3 regions of the Embleya australiensis genome follow, and region 1 is predicted to be linked to each of the others. Evidence: riboswitches for the same ligand, from Rfam matches in the RefSeq annotation. Region 1 holds a riboswitch; each other region holds the start of a gene.
What was found. Region 1 has a riboswitch for cobalamin ahead of ACMXN5_RS33275 (ABC transporter substrate-binding protein). Riboswitches for the same ligand answer to the same signal wherever they lie in the genome.
Positions count from the first base shown of each region.

Region 2: it holds a riboswitch for cobalamin, as region 1 does, so the genes downstream of both, ACMXN5_RS03705 (prenyltransferase/squalene oxidase repeat-containing protein) here and ACMXN5_RS33275 (ABC transporter substrate-binding protein) in region 1, are expected to answer to the same signal.
Region 3: it holds a riboswitch for cobalamin, as region 1 does, so the genes downstream of both, ACMXN5_RS03675 (prenyltransferase/squalene oxidase repeat-containing protein) here and ACMXN5_RS33275 (ABC transporter substrate-binding protein) in region 1, are expected to answer to the same signal.

Region 1 is NZ_CP182423.1:689,612-697,622, reverse strand. Features, by position in the region: gene ACMXN5_RS33290 (amidohydrolase family protein) at 1-1,357, shown strand, start outside; gene ACMXN5_RS33285 (biotin/lipoyl-containing protein) at 1,390-1,638, opposite strand; gene ACMXN5_RS33280 (alpha/beta hydrolase) at 1,681-3,288, opposite strand; cobalamin riboswitch at 3,532-3,744, shown strand; gene ACMXN5_RS33275 (ABC transporter substrate-binding protein) at 3,841-4,833, shown strand; gene ACMXN5_RS33270 (FecCD family ABC transporter permease) at 4,830-5,915, shown strand; gene ACMXN5_RS33265 (ABC transporter ATP-binding protein) at 5,912-6,727, shown strand; gene ACMXN5_RS33260 ((2Fe-2S) ferredoxin domain-containing protein) at 6,724-7,476, shown strand; gene ACMXN5_RS33255 (GNAT family N-acetyltransferase) at 7,684-8,011, shown strand, end outside.
Region 2 is NZ_CP182422.1:885,940-893,434, forward strand. Features, by position in the region: gene ACMXN5_RS03690 (ABC transporter ATP-binding protein) at 1-671, shown strand, start outside; gene ACMXN5_RS03695 (ECF transporter S component) at 668-1,567, shown strand; gene ACMXN5_RS03700 (cob(I)yrinic acid a,c-diamide adenosyltransferase) at 2,015-2,608, opposite strand; cobalamin riboswitch at 2,670-2,795, opposite strand; cobalamin riboswitch at 3,163-3,297, shown strand; gene ACMXN5_RS03705 (prenyltransferase/squalene oxidase repeat-containing protein) at 3,428-4,525, shown strand; gene ACMXN5_RS03710 (hypothetical protein) at 5,001-5,123, shown strand; gene ACMXN5_RS03715 (hypothetical protein) at 5,449-5,922, shown strand; gene ACMXN5_RS03720 (hypothetical protein) at 6,008-6,262, shown strand; gene ACMXN5_RS03725 (terpene synthase family protein) at 6,597-7,495, shown strand, end outside.
Region 3 is NZ_CP182422.1:878,580-885,013, reverse strand. Features, by position in the region: gene ACMXN5_RS03690 (ABC transporter ATP-binding protein) at 1-104, opposite strand, end outside; gene ACMXN5_RS03685 (CbiQ family ECF transporter T component) at 101-1,336, opposite strand; gene ACMXN5_RS03680 (hypothetical protein) at 1,333-2,373, opposite strand; gene ACMXN5_RS03675 (prenyltransferase/squalene oxidase repeat-containing protein) at 2,370-3,881, opposite strand; cobalamin riboswitch at 3,986-4,144, opposite strand; gene metE (5-methyltetrahydropteroyltriglutamate--homocysteine S-methyltransferase) at 4,293-6,434, opposite strand, start outside.

The sequences.
Region 1 (8,011 bases):
GATCGAGGACGACCGCATAGCGGCCGTGGCCCGCGACGCCCGCGAGTTCGCCGGCATCGATGCCGAACGCGTCGACGCCGAAGGCGGCTTCGTGCTCCCGGGCATGGTCGACAGCCACCGCCACACCTGGATGTCGCTGCTGCGGGCGCACAGCGGCGACCAGTCGCTGCCGGAATTCCTCGGCAACACCTTCCACGGCATCGGCTCGATCGTCACCGCCGAAGACCTCGGGACGGCGGCGCTCGTCGGGGCCCTCGAAGCCCTCGACGCCGGGGTGACGACCATCCTCGACTGTTGCGACTGCGTCAACACGCCGGACCACGCCGCGGCGGGTGTCGCCGGGTTGCGCGAGGCCGGCGTCCGCTTCGTGTACGCCTACGGCATCCAGTCCTTCGACTTCCGGCCGGCCGGTTTCGCGGCACACGCCGACCGTCTCGCCGACGCCGCCCGGGTGCGCCGCGAACTGCTGCCCGGGGCCGGCGGCCTCGGCGACATGGCGATGTTGCTGAGCGACTTCGGCACCATCGCCTTCGCCGACACCGCCGCCGAGATCCGACTCGCCCGCGACCTCGACGTCCTGATCGCCTCCCACACCGGGGCCGCGCCCAACTCGGTACTGCTGCGCGGCCTGCACGAGTTGCACCACCATCGACTGCTGTTCCCGGGCCACCTGCACATCCACTGCCCGGCACTGGACGACTCCGAATGGCGACTGCTCGCCGACACCGGCGGCAGGGTCACCATCGCCCCCGAGACCGAGATGCAGATGGGCATGGGCCACCCGCCGTTCCGCGCCTGCCTCGACCACGGCATCCTGCCCGGAATCAGCACCGACATCGTCGCCGTCGGCTCCGGCGACCTCTTCAGCCAGATGCGCCTGGGACTCCAGCATCAACGCGCCCTCGACAACCACCGGGTACATCGCGCCGGGGGCATGCCCGCCGCCCTGGACCTGTCCGTCCACGACGCCCTGACCTGGGCCACCCGCGGCTCCGCCGAGGCGCTCGGGCTCGGCGACCGGGTCGGCTCCCTCACCCCCGGCAAGCAGGCCGACGTCATCGTGGTCAAGCCGCGCATGGACCTCGTCCCGGCCGGCCCGCCCGTCGGCACGGTCGTCCTGCAATCGACCGCCGCCGACGTGGACACGGTGCTGGTCGGCGGCCGGATCCGCAAGCGCGCCGGGAGACTGGTCGGCATCGACCGCGCCGCCGTACGCTCCCGCGCCGCCGCAGCCCTCGCCCGCATCCACGACGCCGCCGCCTCGCTCACCCCGCACTCCGCGCAGGACTGCGCGGCCTGGTTCGCGCACGCCGACACCACGGCCCGGGGCCACTTCGCCGCGGCCGGGCGCGCCTGACGACCTCGAACCGGGGCGCAGGCGTTGCCGGTCTACACGATGGATCCGGGCACCTCGCCGGACACGACCGTGTCACCTCGGCGCCCGACGATCTCGCCCAGTACGCCGTCGGCCGGTGCCACGACCTCCATCACGACCTTCTCCGTCTCCACCTCCGCCAAGAGGTCGCCGCGCCCGACCGCGTCTCCGGCCTGCCGGAACCACCTGACGACGGCCCCGTCGGTATCGCCCTCGGGCAACGCCGGGGCGAGGATTTCGGTAGCGATTCGAACCAGCTCCAAAAGTCGTTCGTGGATCCCCGCCCACCCGGCAACGGTCGGCGGCTACTTGCCGTCGGTGCACTGCGTGCCTGCGGGCGGCAGCCTGCCCTCGATGATGTAGGCGGCCACCGCCGCATCGACGCACTTGCTGCGGCCGAACGCGCCGTGGCCCTCACCCTTGAGGGTCAGCAGGCTCGCGTGCGCGAGGTCGTTGGCCAGTTTCTCGGATGCGGCGTACGGGGTGGCCGGGTCACCGGTGGTGCCCACCACCAGGACGGGCGCGGCGGCCTCGGCCCGGATCACGTGCGGCTGCTCGGGAGTCTTGTACGGCCAGAACTCGCAGCCGGGGCCCTCGATGTCCGATGCGACGGTGTCCTTGGACAGCAGCGGAGCTTCCGCCTTGAGCTTCGCCAGGACCTGTTCGATCCGCTCGGGGGAGGGCGCCGGGGCGGCGCCGTCGGCGCAGCGTATCGCCGAGCGCGAGTCCGAGCTGTTGTCGTAGTGACCCTTCTCGTCCCGGCCGAGGTAGTTGTCGGCGTAGAACAGCAGGTGGCTGCCGTCCTTGTTGTTCATCGCCAGGGCCAGGGCCTCCCGCAGGTACTTCCACGCGGTTTCCTTGTCGCCGTACAGCAGGTTGGTGGTGCCGGTCCAGCCGAGGGAGGAGGTCAGCTTGCGGCCGTCGTAGGCGGTGCGCAGGGGCTTGTCCTGCAATGCGTCGAGGAAGGTCGCGCCGATCTCGGCGGCCTTGGCCGGGTCGCCGCCCAGCGGACAGCCCGCCCGGGCCGCGCAGTCGGCGGCGAACGCGCGGAACGAGCGCTCGAAGCCGACCATCTGGTCGATGCTCGCGTCGAGCTTGTCGGCCGCCGGGTCCACCACCGCGTCCAGGACCATGTGGCCGGCGCGGTCGGGGAACTCGTCCAGATACATGGTCCCGAGGTAGGTGCCGTACGACACGCCCAGGTAGTCGAGCTTGTCGTCACCGACCGCGGCGCGCAGGACGTCCATGTCCCGAGCCGCGTTGCGCGTGCCCACGAACGGCAACAGCTCGCCGGACTCGGCCTGGCACGCGGCGGAGAACTCCTTGCCGCTGCGCTCGCTGTGCGCCTTGCGTTCGACCGGATCGCGGGGCGAGTCCCGGGCGTTGCGCTCGTCCCGGGCCTTGTCGTCCAGGCACCGTACGGGCGCGCTGTCGGCCACGCCACGCGGGTCGAAGCCGAGGATGTCGTAGCGGTCGTGCAAAGGACCGTCGAAGTCGTCGAACCCGTACTTGACGAAGTCCTGGCCCGAGCCCCCGGGTCCGCCGGGATTCAACACGAGCGAGCCGATCCGCCGATCGGGCTTGGCGGCCGGGTATTGCATGACGGCGATCTCCAGCGACTTGCCGTCGGGAGCGGTGTAATCCAGCGGCACCTTGAAGGTCCCGCACCGGAATTCGCTCTCGTCCTTCTTCTTCGTCTTCGGGTCGTCCGTGCACGCCTTCCACGAAATCTTCTGTTCGTAGAAGGCGTGCAGTGCCGGGTCCGCCGCTCCCTTGGGCTTCGGCGGCGCGGGCGGCGGGGTGGCCACGGCCGTCCCGGTCGTCACCGGGGTGGGAACCGGCTTGCCGGCGGCGGCGTTCGACGCACTGTCACCGGAGCCCCCGGTACACCCGGCGGCCAACAACAGAGCCACGGCCCCGGGTATGGAACGACGCAAGGACGCCGCCTGAAAAGGAGTGATCACGCGCCAAGGACTATCAGTCGCCGATCCCACACGGCACACCAATGTCCCCGCCACCGGCAACGGCACCACCCACACCGGACATTCCACGCACCGCACCCGCCCGCCGACACACCCCCCGTCAGCGCAGGACGGCGGAGGTCGGCCGGGCGTCGCCCCGAACCCGCGCGGCGGAGCGGGCGACGAGGCGCGACGAGCGGTTTGGTAGCCTGTGGCCGCCGTGGTGTACGGGAAGCCGGTTCAAGCCGGCGCGGCCCTCGCCACTGTAGCCGCGGAGTCCCGCGGCCCTTGCCGACCGCCCCAAAGCGGTCGGGGTCACTGGATGGATCGGGAACGAGCCAACCGGGAAGGCCGGCCGCGGAGCGTCGATGCGGAAGCCAGGAGACCGGCCACGGCGCGACATGTTCCACGAGGGTTGGAGAACACGTGTTCCGCGCTTCCGCGCGCCCGTTTCGCGCCGAACGTTTCATCCGTCCCCCGCACCCCCGGCGTGCCGGGCGCTCCATGCGCTCCGGCATAGCCGCCGCGGCGCTCCTGCTCGTCGGCGCGCTCGGCGCGTGTACGGGTGCACCCGAGCCCGACAAGCCCGCCGCGGCGGCCGGGAGCGGCCACCCGACGCCGGTGAGCGTGAGCAGGTGCGGCGTCACCACCACCGTGACCGCACCGCCGGCCCGGCTGGTCACCCTCAACCAGGGCGCCACCGAAGTCGCCCTGGCGCTCGACCTGCAGACCCGGATGGCCGGAACGGCGTACCTGGACGACGTGGTCCCGGCCAAATGGAAGGCGGCCTACGACACCGTCCCGGTGCTCTCCGAGAAGTACCCGTCCAAGGAGAAACTCCTCGCGGCGCGGCCGGATTTCCTCTACGCCTCCTATTCCAGCGCGTTCACCGACAAGGTGGCGGGCACGCGGGACGAACTGGGCTCCCAGGGCATCGGCACCTACCTGTCGCCGCTGGGTTGCGCCGACGGCAAGCAGACGGCGACGGTGTCCTTCCAGGCGGTATGGGACGAATTGGCCGATGTCGCCCAGGTGTTCGGTGTCGCACCGCGCGCCGCCGCCATCCGGGACGCGCAGCAGCGGCAACTCGCCGACGTCACGGCCAAGTCGGCGGGCAAGGGCCTGAACGTGCTCTGGTACGACTCGGGTACGAAGACCCCGTACGTCGGCGCGGGCCACGGCGGACCCCAGCTCGTGCTCGACGCCGTCGGCGCCCGCAACGTCTTCGACACGCTGCCCGGCGGCTGGAAGAACGCGAGCTGGGAGCAGGTGGTCGCGGCGGACCCCGATGCCATCGTGGTCGCGGACGCCGGTTGGGACACCGCACAGTCCAAGATCGACTACCTCGAACACGACCCCGTCCTGAGCAAGCTCAAGGCCGTCCGAAATCGGGCGTTCGTGGTCGTGCCGTTCTCCGAGTCGACCCCCGGCGTGCAGCTCGCCGACGGGGCCGTCCGGGTTTCGGCCGCCCTGAGCGGCCTGGCACCGCGTCCGTGACCGTGACCGATCGCCCCGTCGCCCGACACGCGGGAGGCGGTCGTGCGGCGGTGGCCCTGGCCGCCGCCGTGCTCCTGCTGCTGTTCACCGTCCTGCTCGGCCTCGCCGTGGGATCCGTCCACGAACCACCGCACGTCGTGGCCGAGGTGGTCCTGCGCCGGCTCGGTCTCGGCGGCACCGACGTCACACCGCTCGACGACCGGATCGTCTGGCAGCTGCGGCTGCCGCGCGTTTTGGGGGCCGCCGCGACCGGCGCGGGACTCGCGGTGTGCGGCGCGGTGCTGCAGACCCTGACCGGCAACGACCTGGCCGACCCCTACCTGCTCGGCATCTCCAACGGCGCCGCCGTCGGCGCGGTCACCGTGATCGTCCTCGGCGTCGGAGCCTCCGGCACCGCGGTCGTCGGCGCACTCCCGGCGGCAGCCTTCGTCGGTGCCCTGCTCGCCGTCCTCGTCGTGCTGACCCTCGCCGGGGCACACAGCCGGACGCTACCGGCCTCGCGGACCGTGCTGGCCGGCATCGCGGTCGGGCAGCTGTGCGGCGCGTACACCTCGTTCGTCGTCCTCGTCCTCGGCGACCGCAACGCCGCCCGCGGCGTCATGGAGTGGACGCTGGGTTCGGTGGCCGGAGTGCGGTGGGACACGGCCGTCTTCCTGACCGCGGTCGCCGTCGTCGGCACCGTGGTCATGGTCGCCGCCGCCCGGGACCTCGACGCGTTCGCGTTCGGCGAGACCGCGGCCCGTTCCGTCGGCGTCCACGTCGAACGCACCCGCTGGGCCCTGGTCGCCGCGGCCGCGCTGGTGACCGCGTGCCTGGTCGCCAACACCGGCGTCATCGGGTTCGTCGGTCTGGTCGTACCCCACGTCGTCCGCCTGGTGTGCGGCCCGCGCCATGCCCTGCTGCTGCCCATGTCCGCGCTCGTGGGTGCGTCGCTGCTCGTGGGCAGCGACATCGTGGCGCGCTCGGTGCTCCCGGACCAGGAGATCCCCGTCGGCGTCGTTACCGCCGGGCTCGGAGCGCCGTTCTTCGCCTGGCTGCTGTGGCGCCAAGCCGCCGGGCGCGCGGCGGGGGACCGGCCGTGATCGTCGCGAACCCGGTGCGGCTGCGGGCCGAGAACATCGGGGCACGCGTCGGCGGCGCGACACTGCTGACGGAAGTGACGCTCGGCTTCGCTCCCGGCAGGACGACCGGCCTGCTCGGGCCCAACGGCGCCGGCAAGACGACGCTGCTGCGGACCCTGGCCGGCCTGCGCCGGCCACAGAGCGGCCGAGTTCTGCTCGACGGCGACGACCTGTACGCCCTCACCGCCCGCCGCCGCGCGCGACGGGTGGCCTTCATGGAACAGCAGGCCGACACCGCGCTGCCGCTGACGGCCCGCCAGGTCATCGACCTGGGGCGCACGCCGCACCGCGGTCGATGGCCCGTACTGCCCGGCCCGGCGACCACCCACGAGCAGTCCGTGCTCGCCGAGGCCGTCGCCGCCACCGACGTCGACGCACTGCTCGACCGGACCTGGTCGTCCCTCTCCGGCGGCGAGCGCCAACGTGTGCAACTCGCGCGCGCCCTGGTGCAGGAACCCGGAGTACTCCTGCTGGACGAACCCACCAACCACCTCGACCTGCGCCACCAACTCGGTTTCCTCGAAACCGTGCGCGGACTCGGCATCACCACCGTCGCCGCCCTGCACGACCTCGAACTGGCCGCCGCCTACTGCCACGACGTCGCGGTGCTGCTCGACGGCCGCCTGGTGGCCCACGGGCCCGTCGCCGAGGTGCTCACCTCCGCCACGATCGCGCGCGTGTACGGCGTCGACGCGACCGTGGAGCGGCACCCCCTGCACCACCGCCCGCACATCCGGTGGAACGGCCTGCTTCCCGAGAGGATCGAGTCATGAACCAAGACCGTGCCGGCGCCCCCGCGAAGCCCGCTTCGGGCCGGGCGACGGTCCTGGTCGGCATGTCCGTCACGGAGGCCGACCGCCGGCCCGAACTGCTCGCGGCCGCCGCGCCGTCGAGCGCCACGACGGCGTTCCTGCAACAGGGCGAGCCGTCCCTGTCGGCCGAGTTGACCAGACTGGCCGACGCGGGCACCGAGACCGTCGTTTTGATCGGAGTCCGCCTCGGGCCGACCGGCCCGGGACACTCCTGGCTGCGGCGGATCGCGGCGTACTGGTGGCGGGAGCGCACCGGCCATCGCCCCGAGGTGCTCGTCGCCACCCGGCTCGCCGACTCCGCGGCCGCCGTGAGCGCGGCGGCGGCAGCCGTCACACCGATCACCGGGGAGGAACCCGGCCTGACCTCCCCGGCCTGGGAGGAGGTCCCCGGCCACCGGCACCAGGTCCTGGTATGCCGCGGGCCGCGCTGCACGGCCAAGGGCGCGGACGAGAATCTGCGCTCACTGGCGCGGCAGCTCATGGAACACGGCCTCGGCGACGACGATGTGCTCGTGCTGCAAACGGGATGCCAATTCCCTTGCAACCAGGCCCCATTGGTCACCGTGCAGCCCGACGACGTCTGGTACGGCCACGTGGACCCGCCGACGATCACCGCGATCGTGACCGACCACCTCATCGCCGACCGCCCACTCACGACCCACCGCCTCCCACGCCACCGAAAGGCCCCGAGAACCCACCCGGAAACCTGACCCGCCCGCACGACGAGCGGCGCCCGACGGCAGCGGCCTGGATCCGGTCGTGGGGAACCGCGTCGCGGTGGCCGGGAACACCGTCGCCGGTGACGACCCGGACGGCGTTGCCGCATCCCGCCCGGCTTCGGGCTCGGAGTGGCCGGCCGCGGTCGCAAGCGGCGAAATGCGGTGGACGGGCGGGCGGTTGTCGCCGATGATCCGTGGGTGACCAACCCCGATGACGCCGTCCGACCCGTGTCCGTCACCCCCGAGCGGCAGATTCGCTGGGTCTCGTTGACGGGCCGACCGCTGACCTGCCTGGTGGCCGGCGATCTGGTCGGGGCCCGCGCGCAAACCGGTCTGGTCCTGCCCGAGTTCTTCGTGTCCGAACGAGCGCGCCGCCTGTGGCGAGAGCGCTTCGACCAGGTGACCGCCGACCCGGCGAGCGCCCCGTGGGTGGCCCGGGCCGCGGTCTCCGAACCGGACGGTGCGGTGGTCGGCTACGCCGGCTACCACGGCCCGCCGAACAAGGACGGCATGGTCGAGATCGGCT
Region 2 (7,495 bases), on a different replicon from region 1:
TGGACGTGGCGGGGACCGATCCGGGCCGGGCCGAGCCGAAGCGGGCTCGCGCGCTGGTCGGTCTTGTCCCGCAGACTCCCGGCGACCTGCTCTACCTGGAGACCGTGGACGCCGAATGCGCCGAGGCGGACCGGGAATCCGGCGCCGAAGCCGGTGCGTGCCGGGCGCTGCTCGATCGCATCGCGCCGGGGATCGACGGCACCCTGCACCCGCGCGACGTCTCCGAGGGGCAGCGCCTCGCCCTGGTACTCGCCATCCAGCTGGTCGCCGCGCCACAGGTGGTGCTGCTGGACGAACCGACGCGCGGCCTCGACTACCACGCGAAGCGGCGGTTCGTCCGGGTGGTGCGCGAACTCGCCGACGCCGGGCGGGCGATCGTACTGGCCACACACGACGTCGAATTCGTCGCCCAGGTCGCCGACCGCGTGGTGGTGATGGCCGAAGGCGACATCGTCGCCGACGGTCCGACCGCCGAAGTCGTCGTCTCCTCGCCCGCGTTCGCACCCCAGGTGGCCAAGATCCTCGCACCGGCCGAATGGCTGACCGTCACCGACGTCGGCAACGCCCTCGCGGATACGGACATCAGCGGCCGGGAGTTCGCCTCCGAGGACGGCGTCCCGACCGCACGCGACGCTCGCGCATCCGCCGCAGACAGGGAGCCCACCGGATGACGATCGTCACCGACACGCGCAAACGCGTCAACGCGATCCGGATCACCGCGCGTACCGCGATCGTGCTCGCCATCGCCTCGATCGCGGGCCTGGCCATGTTCCTGTGGCCGCTGTTCGCCTCCCCCTCCCCCGAATCGGCGGCGCACTCGGGCGACGCGCCGCTGGTCTTCGCCGTCACGCTGCCGTTCGTGGTCGCGGTGGTGCTGGCCGAACTCACCAGCGGCGGGCTCGACTCCAAGGCGCTGGCCATGCTCGGCGTGCTCTCCGCGATCAACGCGGCACTGCGTCCGCTGGGCGCCGGCACCGCCGGGATCGAGACGGTGTTCTTCATGCTCGTCCTGGCCGGGCGAGTGTTCGGCCCTGGATTCGGGTTCGTACTCGGCTGCACCTCACTGTTCGCATCCGCCCTGCTGACCGCCGGCGTCGGCCCGTGGTTGCCGTTTCAGATGCTGGCCTCGGCCTGGGTCGGACTCGGCGCGGGGCTGCTGCCCCGACGCGTCCGGGGGCGGCGTGAGATCGTCATGCTCGCCTGCTACGGCGTCTTCGCCGCCTACGCGTTCGGGTTCCTCATGAACATGTGGTTCTGGCCGTTCCTCGCCGACTCCGAATCCATGGTCGGCCCCGCGTTCGTCCCCGGCGACGACATCCTCGACAACCTGCGCCGGTTCTTCGTGTTCACCGTGCTCACCTCGACCTTCGGATGGGACACCGGCCGCGCCATCACCAACTGCGTCGCGATCGTCCTCGTCGGCCCGGCGGTACTGGCCGCCCTGCGGCGCGCATCCCGCAAGGCCGCGTTCGAGGCACCGATCGTGTTCGACCCCGCCCCGGCCGACCACGGCCCTACGCAGGCCGATACCGCGACCACCACCAAGCGGACGAAGCCCGCTCCATAGCTGCGTTCCGTAGGTGGCGCCTACCACCTCTGCCTTGTGCCCCCCGCCCGCGCGCGAGCTGCTCATGAACCGGTGGGGCACCTCATAGGGCGACGCGTCTCGACGATGGGCGTGGAACCCCGCGATGCGCGTCCGGCCTGGGCGCGTCGGATGTGCGTTGTGTGTCGGCGACGCCGGCCGACAGGGAGATGTTCGGGGTCGACCGGCGGGGCAAGTGCCCGCGCAGGGGCGCACAGGAGCGCATGGGGGAGAGCTCCTCGGAGCCTTCGGCCGGCGCCGAGCCGCGGGATCCGGTCACCGCGACCGTAGCCTTGCCACCCGGCCGCGGCGGCGGCCGGGTGGCAAGTCCGGGAACGCAATTCGGTTGGCTCCCGAGCGAGTCGTTCGTGCCGCCACGGCTGTCGAGGACCGGTGCGATATCGCCGGCGGAACGGTGGCGGCCCGATGTCAGCGGTTGCGGCCGGGACTCCACAGCACGTCGCCGCGCCCGCCGTCGTTGGCCAACCGCGCGAGAATGAAGAGCAGGTCCGACAAACGGTTCAGATAGCGGACGCACACCGGGTTCACCGTCGCCGCCTCGCCGCCGGACAACTCCGTGTCCGTGTCGACCAGCGCCCACGCCGAGCGTTCCGCCCGGCGTGCGGCCGTCCGCGCCGTGTGCAGGAGCGCCGCACCGGGTGTACCGCCCGGCAGTACGAACGACCGCAAGGGCTCGAGCCGTTCGTTGAACGTGTCGCACAGACGCTCGAGGCGGGATACGTCCTCGTCTCGGACCCGCAGGCGTTCGTCTCCGTCGCGGATCGGAGCGCACAGGTCCGCGCCCACGTCGAACAGGTCGTGCTGGATGCCTTCCAGGACGTTCCGCAACTCCGCGTCCAGGCAGCCCAGCGCGAGCGCCACGCCGATGGCGGCGTTGGTCTCGTCGGTGTCGGCATAGGCGACGATCCGAGGATCGGTCTTACGGACACGGGAGTTGTCGCCCAACGCGGTCGTGCCCGCGTCGCCCGTGCGAGTGTAGATACGGCTCAGCACCACAGACATGGCGAACCACCGGCCTCTCTCGGGGAAATCCGCCCCGGTTGTGTCGAGGTGGCGACGACGTGAGTCTCCTGGCTCTCGGATCAACACTTCCCCCGGCCTTCCAACCCCGAAGCGGGGCCGTGGCCTTGACGGGAGTCGCTCCCCGATCACAGTGGCGGGACCGCACCGGAATCACACCGGTTTCCTCGGCTTCGCCGTCGCACAGCAGGCCACAGCATGACACGCGGCCCTCGCCGGCACCAGACCCGACCCGGAACCTCATCCGCTTCGGACGCCGACCCGTTCGACATGCCCCTGTGTCGACCAATCTGTCGCGCGTACTGAGACCGTCGGACCGTCGCACCCCAGGTCGGCGTGCAGGCAGGTACCGAAGCCCCAAGAAGGATTTCCGGGTTCCGCGTCGTGCGCGTCTCGGCCCAGTGCCGGATCCATCCTTCATGTGCCGGCGATCTTGTTGGCCGGAAAGGGAGTTCCTTCCGGAGTGAGCGATCCGTAGAGTGCGGGATCTGCAGGTCTGAGCAGTCGACGTACCGATTCCGGGCGTCTTCATCTGTTCGATCGTCTTGTGCGACGACCCGCAGTAGCTCCGACGACGGGGGAAGTCCGGTGTGAATCCGGCGCTGACCCGCAGCGGTGATCCGTCCCTCCCGACGGCGAGCCCGAATGCCCGCCGCCGGAGTGTTCGTCTCCCATCCCCGTCGTGGTCCGCGGGACGGAGCCCCAGCGACCCGTGCGTCGGGACGGTGCCGCCGTCGGTGTGCCCGCTCGGCCGCCGGGTCTCCCGGGTCCGCCGTGCCATGGGCCCGGAAAGGCACTGTGATGACGCTCACCCGACCCGGACGCCGGATCGCCGCGCTGTTCGGCGGACTGGCCCTCGCCGGTACGGCCGCCCTGATCCCGTCCACCGCCGTGGCGGCACCGCCGACGACCGACACGACGCCCCAGGCAAACGTGTCCATACTCTCCGGCAACCGCACCCAGGCCGCGGCGGGATGGCTGGCCCGGCAACTCGTCGACGGCGAACGCTTCGAGACCACCTTCGACGGAGTGACCTACCCCGACCAGGGCCTGACGATCGACGCGATCTTCGCATTCGCCGCCGCCGGGGTCGCCGACGACAACGGGGCCAAGGCCACCACGTGGCTCGCCCGCCCGGAGATCCTGTCCGGGTACATCGGCGACGGCACCACCAACGCCTACGCCGGAGCCACCGCCAAGACCCTCCTCGCCGCCGAGGTACGCGGTGTCGACCCCACCTCGTTCGGCGGCGTGGACCTCCCGGCCCGGCTGCGCTCGTTGCAAAAGCCTTCCGGCCGCTTCACCGACACCTCGCCGTGGGGCGACTACAGCAACGCCTTCAGCCAGTCCCTCGCACTCCTGGCGCTCGACCGCACTCCGGCCGGCGCCCCCGCCGCCGCGGTGGACTTCCTGGCCGACGCACACTGCGCCGACGGCGGATTCCCCCTCGACTACGGTCTGTCCACCTGCACCAGCGACGCCGACTCGACCGCGATGAGCGTGCAGGCGCTGGCCGCCACCGGGCGCCACCAGGAAGCGACAGCCGGACTGAACTGGCTCGCCTCACACCAGCTTTCCGACGGCGGCTTCGGTACGGTGGGCGCCACCACCTCGAACGCCAACAGCACCGGCCTGGCCGCCCAGGCCCTGCTCTCGTCCTGGCGCGTGATACCGGGCCTGGCCGCCCGGCATTTCCTGACCGAACGTCAGGTCGGTTGCCCGGCATCCACGGCCACGCGAGGCGCGATCGCCTACGACGCCGGCGGGTACAACCCGGCCACCGCCACCAGGGCCACCGCTCAGGCGGTCCTCGGCCTGGCCGGCACCGGCTTCGCCGACCTGAGCAGTGCGGGCGCTCACCGGAACACCCCCACACTGCACTGCCCCACCACACCCTGACCGAACGAGGTAGCGGCCACCGTCGACACGGTGGCCGCTACCTCGACAGGTGCGGGCGTCGGTCCCCGGGCCCCTCCTCCCGAGGCGGCGAGCATGTCGCGACAACAGCACCTATCTCACGGCCCTCTCACGGCCCTCTCACGGATTGGGGATCACGCGGCATCGACTATCCCCATGACACCCGGACAGGAAAGCGTCCAGCCCAAGGCTTCTGCACCAACGGGCACGGCAAGAACGCCCGTTCGGGCGCTGGAGGTCAACGGGTCGCAGGTCCAAATCCTGTCGTCCCGACGGTGTTCAAGAGGCGCTGACCAGGGAAAAAGTCCAAGCCGGGGCCCCGCCGGATGTCTTCGCCGCTACACCTGGCCGCCCTCGGCAATGCTCACTTCCCGGACATCCACAGGACCCACACCGCCCCGCGGTCGCCTGGACCCCCGGGCGCGGCTTGTTCGTCTCCTACGCCGGACACCAGAAAGTGTTGTGGACACACCGCCCCGGTGACGGCCTCAGCGGCTCCTGGACCGCTCCCCGAGAGTTCGGGCAGGGATACCGCAGCCTGTCGCCCGCGCTCGACGCGGCCGGCGACAAACTGGTGTGAGCCCGCGCCCGCACCCGCGCCGGCACCGGCACCGGCACCGCACTCCCGATGCTCTCCCTGCCCGGCTCGGCCGACGCCGCCACCGGTACCTTCGAATGCACCGCACCGTCCAGGGCACCAGAGGCCCTCTTCAATCCCGTCGACTGGCGCGCCGGGGTCCCCCATTCACACACATCCACCCGTCGGGGTGACCGTACAGCCTGCGTCGCCCAAGTGCGGGCACCTCGTCGTCCGGGCGGGTGAACGCCCGCGCGCCTGACTCGACTCGGAGTGGCGCGGGCCTGTACGACTACCCGAACCAACGAATCGTATGGATGGGAGTCGGATGCGTCTTCCACTGCGTTGCCGGTCCGCTGCTGCCGCCGCGGCAGCGCTGTCCGCAGTGGTGTGCTCCGCACCGGCGACGGCCGCGTCGGCCGAGGCGTGGGACAGCGGCGCGAGCGCGTGGACGCCGAGGGAGCGCGCGCAGCACGCGAACGACTTGGGTGACGACCGGCTGCCGATCGCGGTGTCGGCCGTGACGAACCGAGCCAAGGCCGACGAGGACGTCCGTGAGTGGGTGCCGCCGTATCAGCCGTACGACTGCACGTACTTGGCGGACCCGGTCGCGATGAAGGCCCGGTGGGGTCTCGCGGTTGACCCGGCGGAGCAGGCCGCCATCGCCGACCGGGCCGCCGCACGCCGGCGACATCGAGATCACGGGTGTCCGCACGCCGGCCCCGGCGCCGGCCGCGGTCCAGCGCGCCGCAGCCCCTCGGCAGCGCTGCGGTCGGAACCCGTCGACAGTCGGGTCGCCTGAGAACGATCGAAAGGACAGCCGTGCGCCTGCGCAGCGTCCACGTCGCCGTCGGCTTTGCCGCGGCTGCGGCCGAGAAGGAGGAGTCATGACAGGCCTTGGGTCTGTGGACCTCTACAGCGAGCCCGACCAAGGCGGCGACACGGTGTCCGTGTCGGCGACCGGCGTCGGTGGAGGCCGCGCATCGTTGAGCGAGCCGTTCACCGCCCGTTCCGCCCGGAACAACACGAGGTTCACTGCCGAGTTGTTCACCGAGGACGGCGCCACACACCAGATGCCGCCGAAAGCCGCGGTGAACTTCGATGACCCCCAGCAGTTTTCGGGAGCCTTCTTCACCTCGTGAAGCCCCTTGCCACCGTGTCGGCACCGGGGCGCGGCAGAAGGCGGCGTCCGCCGTCAGCAGGTGATCCGATGAGCGGTTCGGGCGGGGCTGCCCAGTGGTGGTCCCGCCCCGTGCTGTTTGCCAACGTTCAACCCGGATCACTGCCGATCTCGCGCCCCGATGGACCTCGAGCTCGGGGGCCTCGCCGATCGAAAACCCGGGCGACCCCGGGGAGCGAAGGCGAGGACGAGCGTGTGACGGTCGACAGGGTCGCCAGGGCTACGGCAGGGCCGCTGACGGCGGCACCTTCGCCGGGATTGATGCCACCACTCACCACTTGGCCAAGGAGGACGGCATGGACCCTCAACTCAACCCCATCCTGCTGGAGCGGACAGCTCCCGTGCGGCCTGGCGTGTTCCGGATTCCGTTCACTCGACGAGTGAGCCCTGACGTGGACCGAGCCGCGACACATCACGCGGCCTGGCTCCTGGAGCACGGAATGGTGCGCAGCCCGCGTGCCATCGAGGGCATCGCATCGTGGGACATCGCGCTGGTCTGCGGCGTTGTCCTGCCGCATCTCCGCGGCGCGGACTTGCGGCTGTGCACGGACTGGATGGGCTGGGCCATCATTTTCGACGACCTCTTCGACGGCGCCGTCGGCAGCAATCCCCGGACGGCAGCCGAGGTCATCGAGAACCTTGCCGACATCGTGCACGGCGATCCCGAGAACCCCCCACATGTCAACCACCCCGCCGAGAGCGCGCTGGTCGACCTCATCCGGCGCACCGGACAGCGCATGTCCGCCATGTGGTGCAACCGCATGTTCAACAACACGCTCGACTGGCTGACCGCCATGTCGAACGAAGCCACCCAGCGGCGCGTCCGCCGCGTGTGGACTTTCGACGAGTACATGATCCAACGACGCAACAACGTATGGGCCCGAGGCGCCCTGGACCTGGTGGAGATCGGGACGGGATACGAGTTGCCCGATGTCATCCACAACTCATGGGAGTTCGACTCCCTGCGCACCCGCACGGTCGACGGGTGCGCCTGGATGAACGACATCTACTCGCTCCCCAAAGACATCACCCGCAACGACCCCAGCAACGCCGTCCTCGTCCTTGAACAAGAGCGCGGCATGTCCCGGGCAGACGCCACTCGACACGTCGTCGACCTTACGTACGGCGCCTTGGCGGAATACCGGAAGATCAAGGCAAACCTGCCCGCCCTATTCGGCCACCTGGGGCTGTCAGC
Region 3 (6,434 bases), on a different replicon from region 1:
ACGACCAGACACAACTCCCCTTCGGGGATGATCAATTGCACGTCGCGCAGGGCGGGTGCCGGCGCGTCGGCATAGGTGATGGTGACGTCGCGGAATTCGATCACCGGACGGACTTCTCCCTGATGGTGGTACCGGTACCGGCCGGACCCGCCTTCGGCGCGACGGCCGACGTATCGGGTGCGGGCACGGTGTCGCCGATGCGAGGTGTGGTGAGCGGAGGCGGCGGCGCCAGCCACGCGGGCAGCACGCCGACGAGCAGCGCGAGTACCGGGAGCGGGGCCAGTTCGGGCCAGGCGAGCGGGCTCAGCGACGGGTACAGGTTGCCCGCGTCGATCCGGCTGGTCAGGTAGAGCAGCGCGCCGGCGCCCAGACCACAGCCGGCGACCGCGAATTCGGCCGGGCGCCAGCGGTCGGGGAGATAGATGCTCCGGTTGATCCGCCGGCCGGTCAGCACGAAGCCGATGCCGGCGATCAAGAGGCCGCCGGGCAGCATGGTGGCGCCCAAGTAGCGGGGTGTGCTTCCGTCGAGGAGCGCGTAGACGCCGACGCACACGCCGATCAGCCCGACGAGGGTCAGGACGCCGGTCAACAGTCGGATCGCGCGTGGTAGATGCCGATTGCGGCCGTATCCGCGCGAGTCCATCGCGGCAGCCAGAGCCAGTGAACGATCCAGCGCGTCCTGAAGGACCGGGATCGCGATCGACCGCAACGCCCGCATGCCCTTTTGCGCCCCGCCGCGCAGTCGGCGGGCCCTGCGCACGCGCTGTACGCTCTCGACCAACTGCGGCGCGACCGACAGCGCGACGACCACCGCCGCGCCCACCTCGTACAGCGCGGCCGGCACCGCCTTGAGCATGCGCTTGGGACTGGCCAGCGCGTTCGCCGCACCCAGGCACACGATCATCGTGGCCAGCCGCAACCCGTCGTAGAACCCGCCCAGGACATGTTCGAGCGCCACCGGTCCGAACAGGTGGATACCCGCCGCCCACGCGGGCAGCGGGATCTCCGGCAGGTTGACGAGCACATGCCCGCTCGCCGCGCCCGCGCCGAAGACGATCCGGAACAGTACCCGCATCACGATGATGAACAACCCGAGGAACAGGTACATCCGAAACGCCAGGGCCCACGGGGCGTCGCCGCGCCGGTTGGCGACGACGAACCCGGCCACCGCCAGGAGCGACGCGAGCAGCAGCGGGTTGGTGGTTCGGCCGGCGGCGGTGGCCAGCCCCAGGGCCCACAACCACCACGCACCGGGGTGCACGGTGCGGGGCAGCCGGCCGCCGCCGCGGCGGAATGCCGCGGCGGTCGGCGACGGTTTCGGGTGGGGCACGTTCATCCCGATCCGTCGGCGCGCGTCCGGCGGCGCCACGTGGTGAACCCGGCTGCCGCGCAGATGGCCACGAGCAGGGCGATGCCGACGATGGTCGTGGTCGGGATGCCGTCCCGCTTCTTCGTGGCCAACTCCTCGCCGCCGGTCCAGGTCTGACCCTGCGGGGTGACGCCGGAGGGTTGCACGGACGGCGCGGCCGAGGCGGGCTCGGGCGCCGCGGACTCGGTCGGGGCGGTGGAGGGCACCTCGCTCGCCGGAGCGGCCGGCGGGGGTGCGGACTCCATCGGATTGCCGGAGACGCCGGGCCCGGGGGCCAGGGGGTCGGTACCCGAGGTGGCGGTCCCGCCGGCCCCGTTCGAGCCGGACCCGGTCGACGCGGTGCCGCCTCCTGTTCCGGCCGGTTTGCCTCCCGATCCCGCCGACGTCGTGCCGTTGCCGGAGTTGCCTCCGTTGCCGGTCGGCGGTTGCGGGTTGTTCGTCCTGGGCGGCGGGTCCTGGGTGGCGGGCGTGGTTGGGCGTGACGGGGCCACGCGCGGCGAGGGGTTGGTGGTCTCGGTCTTGTTCTTGGAGAACGACCAGCCCTCGAAGCTGCCGGGCGGCGGTTTGCGGTTCATCGCGCCCCACTGGCTGTACGTCCACGAACCGCCGTTGGGGGAGTGCCAGTACGACCAGTAGGCGCTCGCCGGCGGCGTGTCGATGCATGCCTCGGAGTTGGCTCCCGGCTTGCCTTCGATCCGGCAGATGAAGGACTCGCCCCAGCGGGCAACGCCGGCGATCTCGATGCCGGCGTTCTTGATCGCGGCGTGCCCGGTGGCCTGATCGCCTCGTGCGCAGCGCACGATGGTCGTGCCGCCCAGCTCCTGGAAGTCGATCACGACCGTCACGCCGTTGCCGTCCGGGCAGTATCCGGGAGTGCCCTTGGAGGTGTCGACCGCGCGTGCGGTCGGTGCGGCGACGGTGAGCTGGGCGGTGGCGGGCAGGGCGAGCAGGGCCAGGGCGGCGACCAGGCGGGCCATTCGGCCTCTGCGGCCGAGGCGCCTCACGTGTGCTGTCCGTTCTTGCGGCGCGCACCCGCGCGGACGGCGAAGCCGGTGCCGACCAGGCCGACCGCGAGCAACACCAATCCGCCGACCTGGGCACCGGTACGGGCGAGGCTGCCACCGCCGCCGTTCGCGGTGCCGCCACCGCCGTAGGTGCTTCCGCTGCCGGATACCGAGCCGCCTGTGCCGGCCTGGTTCGTGTTCGTCGCGGACGCGGACGAAGACGCGGAGATCGACGCGCCGGCGGTCTGGCTGAGCGAGGTGGTGGGCGTTGCCGACGTCGAGGCCGACGGGCTCGCGGACTCGGTGTGGGTGGCCGAGCCGGTGGGTGCGGGAGTGTCGGAACGGGTCGGTACGGAAGTGCTCGTCGCGGTCCCGGTCGGTTCGGTCGGCGCCTTGCCCAGGTCGCCGAGCGGGACGCCCGCGAGCACGAGCAGGGCCTGCGGTGTCGCGCGGCGCCACTGGTCGCGCTGGAAGTCGGGGATGCCCTCCGCCCGAGCCGAGGTCAGCGCCTCCTCGTTGTAGGCGATCGTGCCGACGTCCTTGTTCGCGGCGCCGGCGTTGTCGGCGGTGATCTGGTGCTTGGCCACCCACGCGGCGGCCTTGTCCGCCTCTGCCGAGTAGCCGGCCGCGTGCAGGGTCTGCCCGGCCAGGCCGGTGCTGTTGGTGTTCGAGGCCGCCGTGGGACCCGAACCGCCGAACGAACCGTCCGCTTGCTGCCGCGACTTCAGCCAGTCCGCCCCCTTCTTCGCAGCCGCCGCAGCGCCGGTCGACCCGCTCTCCGCCGCCGCGGACAGCAGTGCCTGCACGGCCATCCCGGTGGAGTCCGGGTCGAGGACGGTGGTCGGGGTGTCCTGGCAGACCGGCCCGGTGCTGCCCAGTTGGTCCGGGAACAGTCGGAAGCCGCCGCTGGGGCACTGCTGCTTGATCAGGAAGTCCACCGCACTCTGCGGCACTCCGCCGCTGCGGGCCAGGCCCAGGACGGCGAGCGACTGCCCGAAGGCGTTGCCGGAGTCCGGGCTGCCGGTGAGCTTGTCCCGGACCCGACCGACGTCGTCGCCCGCGTCCGGGCCGGCGACCAGATCGAGGGTCTCCGCCCGCATGTCCAGCCCGCCGAACGCGGCCGGGTTGCGGCCGGCCACGACCGACGCGAACAACACCTTCGCGGTCGCCCCGGCGATCCGCGAGCCGGGTATGCCCCACTCCTCGGCGCTGTTGTACTTGCGGATGTTGGCCGCCACGGCGTCGGTCGCGGCCTTGAGCGCCGCAGGCTCCGAACGGGTGGCCGCCAGCGCCATGACGGTGTCGATGGTCAGGCCCCAGTCCGAACCGGAGAACCCGGGTATCCCCCCGTCGACCAGCTCCCCGGCCTGCCACTTCGCCGCCGCGGCGGCCTGCGTGGCATACGGGTTCGCGGCGTCGGCCGACGCGGAGAAGACAGGGGAGGCCGCGACCAGGATCGCGCCGCAGACCGCGACCGCGCCGGTCTTTCGCACAGTGAGCCAGGACATCGGTGGAACCCTTCCGGGACCGACGCGTCCCGGGGCTCGCCCACGACACGACGCCGGTCGGGCGGTCCGGGCTTCAGCGTGTAGTCCACGACAGCTGGAGCCGACAAAATTCGTACGCACCCAGGTATTCCGACTCGCGGCGGCCTCGCGGCCACCGCCTACGGTTGCGGGTCAGCGCCGGATTTCGACCGGCTTCCCCTGGGTTTCGAACTATGTAGTTGGAGTGCCGATATGGCTCGGCGTGCGGAGCCTACGGAACATTCCGGTCGTTGGACAATACGAGGAGTGCGGAAGCCGCCGTGCCCCTTGTCACGATGACGAACGCCACGGATCGGAATAGGCGGCAGGGGCGGTCACGTCGCGGGCGGTCGCCGGGGCGGGTACGTGCGTTCCCGCCCCGGCGAACTCAGGTCAGGAGGCCGTGTTCGGCAGCGTCGCGCGCACCTCCCGGGCCGCCGCGACCAGATTCTCCAGCGAGGTGCGGACCTCGGGCCAACCACGGGTCTTGAGGCCGCAGTCGGGGTTGACCCATAGACGTTCGGCGGGGATCGCGGCAAGTCCCTTGCGGAGCAGGCCCACCACCTCGTCCGCGCTCGGGACGCGCGGGGAGTGGATGTCGTACACGCCGGGTCCGGCCTCGCGCGGGTAGCCGTGGGCGGCGAGTTCGCCGGCGACCTGCATGTGTGAGCGGGCCGCCTCCAGGCTGATCACGTCGGCGTCGAGGTCGTCGATGGCCTGCACGATGTCGCCGAACTCGGCGTAGCACATGTGGGTGTGGATCTGGGTGGCCGCGCGTACGCCGGACGTGCTCAGGCGGAATGCCTCGGTGGCCCACGCCAGGTATTCGGCGTGGTCCACGGCGCGCAATGGCAGCGTTTCGCGCAGCGCAGGTTCGTCCACCTGGATGACCGAACTCCCGGCCGCCTCCAGGTCGTTGACTTCGTCGCGCAGCGCGAGCGCGACCTGTCGGGCGGTGTCGCCGAGCGGTTGGTCGTCGCGGACGAAGGACCAGGCGAGCATGGTCACCGGTCCGGTCAGCATGCCCTTGACGAGTCGGTCGGACAACGACTGGGCGAACGCGGTCCAGCGCACGGTCATCGGGTCGGGGCGGGAGATGTCGCCGGCCAGGATCGGCGGGCGCACGTACCGGGTGCCGTAGGACTGGACCCAGCCGTGCCGGGTGGCAACGTACCCGGTGAGCTTTTCGGCGAAGTACTGGACCATGTCGTTGCGTTCGGCCTCGCCGTGGACGAGGACGTCGATACCGGCCTTCTCCTGGAAGGAGATCACATCGCGGATCTCGGCCTCGATGCGCTCCTCGTACCCGACGCCGTCGATGCGTCCCGCCCGCAGGTCGGCGCGGGCGGCGCGCAGCTCGGCGGTCTGCGGGAAGGAGCCGATGGTGGTCGTGGGCAGCAACGGCAGGCCCAGATGCGCGCGTTGGGCCTCGGCCCGTTGGGCGTACGGCTTGCTGCGGCGCGCGTCGGCGTCGGTGACCGCGGCGGCGCGGGCGCGCACGGCGGGGTCGTGGGTGAGGGCGGACGCCTTGCGTGCGGCCAGGTCGGCCAGGTTGGCGGCGAGGTGGGTCGCGATGGTGTCGGTGCCCTGAGCGAGGCCGCGGGCCAGGGTGACAATCTCCTCGGTCTTCTGCCGGGCGAACGCGAGCCACCGGGCGATCTGCGGGTCGATGTCGCGTTCGGCGTCGGCGTCCAGCGGCACGTGCAACAACGAGCAGGAGGCGGCGACATCGACGCGGTCGGCCAAGCCCAGCAGTATGCCGAGGGTAGTCAGTGACTTGCCGAGGTCGTTGATCCACACGTTGCGGCCGTCCACGACGCCGGCGACCAGACGTTTGCCGGGCAGTCCGCCGACGGCGGCCAGCGCGTCCAGGTTGGCGGCGGCGGAGCCGGTGAAGTCCAGTGCCAGGCCCTCGATCGGGGCTTTGGCCAGGATCGGCAGCGCCTCGCCGAGGCGGTCGAAGTACGAGGCCACGAGGACCTTGGGCCGGTCGGTCAGTTTGCCGAGGTCGCGGTAGACGCGGGCGGCGGCGCCCAGTTCGGCGAAGCTGCGATCCTGCACCAGCGCCGGTTCGTCGAGTTGCACCCACTCGGCCCCGGCGGCGCGCAGGTCGGCGAGCAACCGCGCGTACACCGGAAGCAGCCGGTCCAGCAGGGTCAGCGGTTGGAAGTCGGCCGCGACGCCAGGTGCGGGCTTGGCGAGCAGGAGGTAGGTGAGCGGGCCCACCAGCACCGGTCGGGCGGTCAGGCCCAGCGCGACGGCCTCCTCGAACTCGGCCACCTGCTTGGCGGAGTTCGCCTCGAAGACGGTGTCCGGCCCGAGTTCGGGGACGAGGTAGTGGTAGTTCGTGTCGAACCACTTGGTCATCTCGAGCGGCGCGACGTCCTGCGTGCCGCGGGCCATGGCGAAGTAGCCGTCCAGGGCGTCGGCTTCGACGGCGGCGCGATGCCGGGCCGGGATCGCGCCCACGGCCACGGTGGTATCGAGGACGTGGTCGTACAGCGAGAAGTCGCCGGTGGGCACCTCGTGGATGCC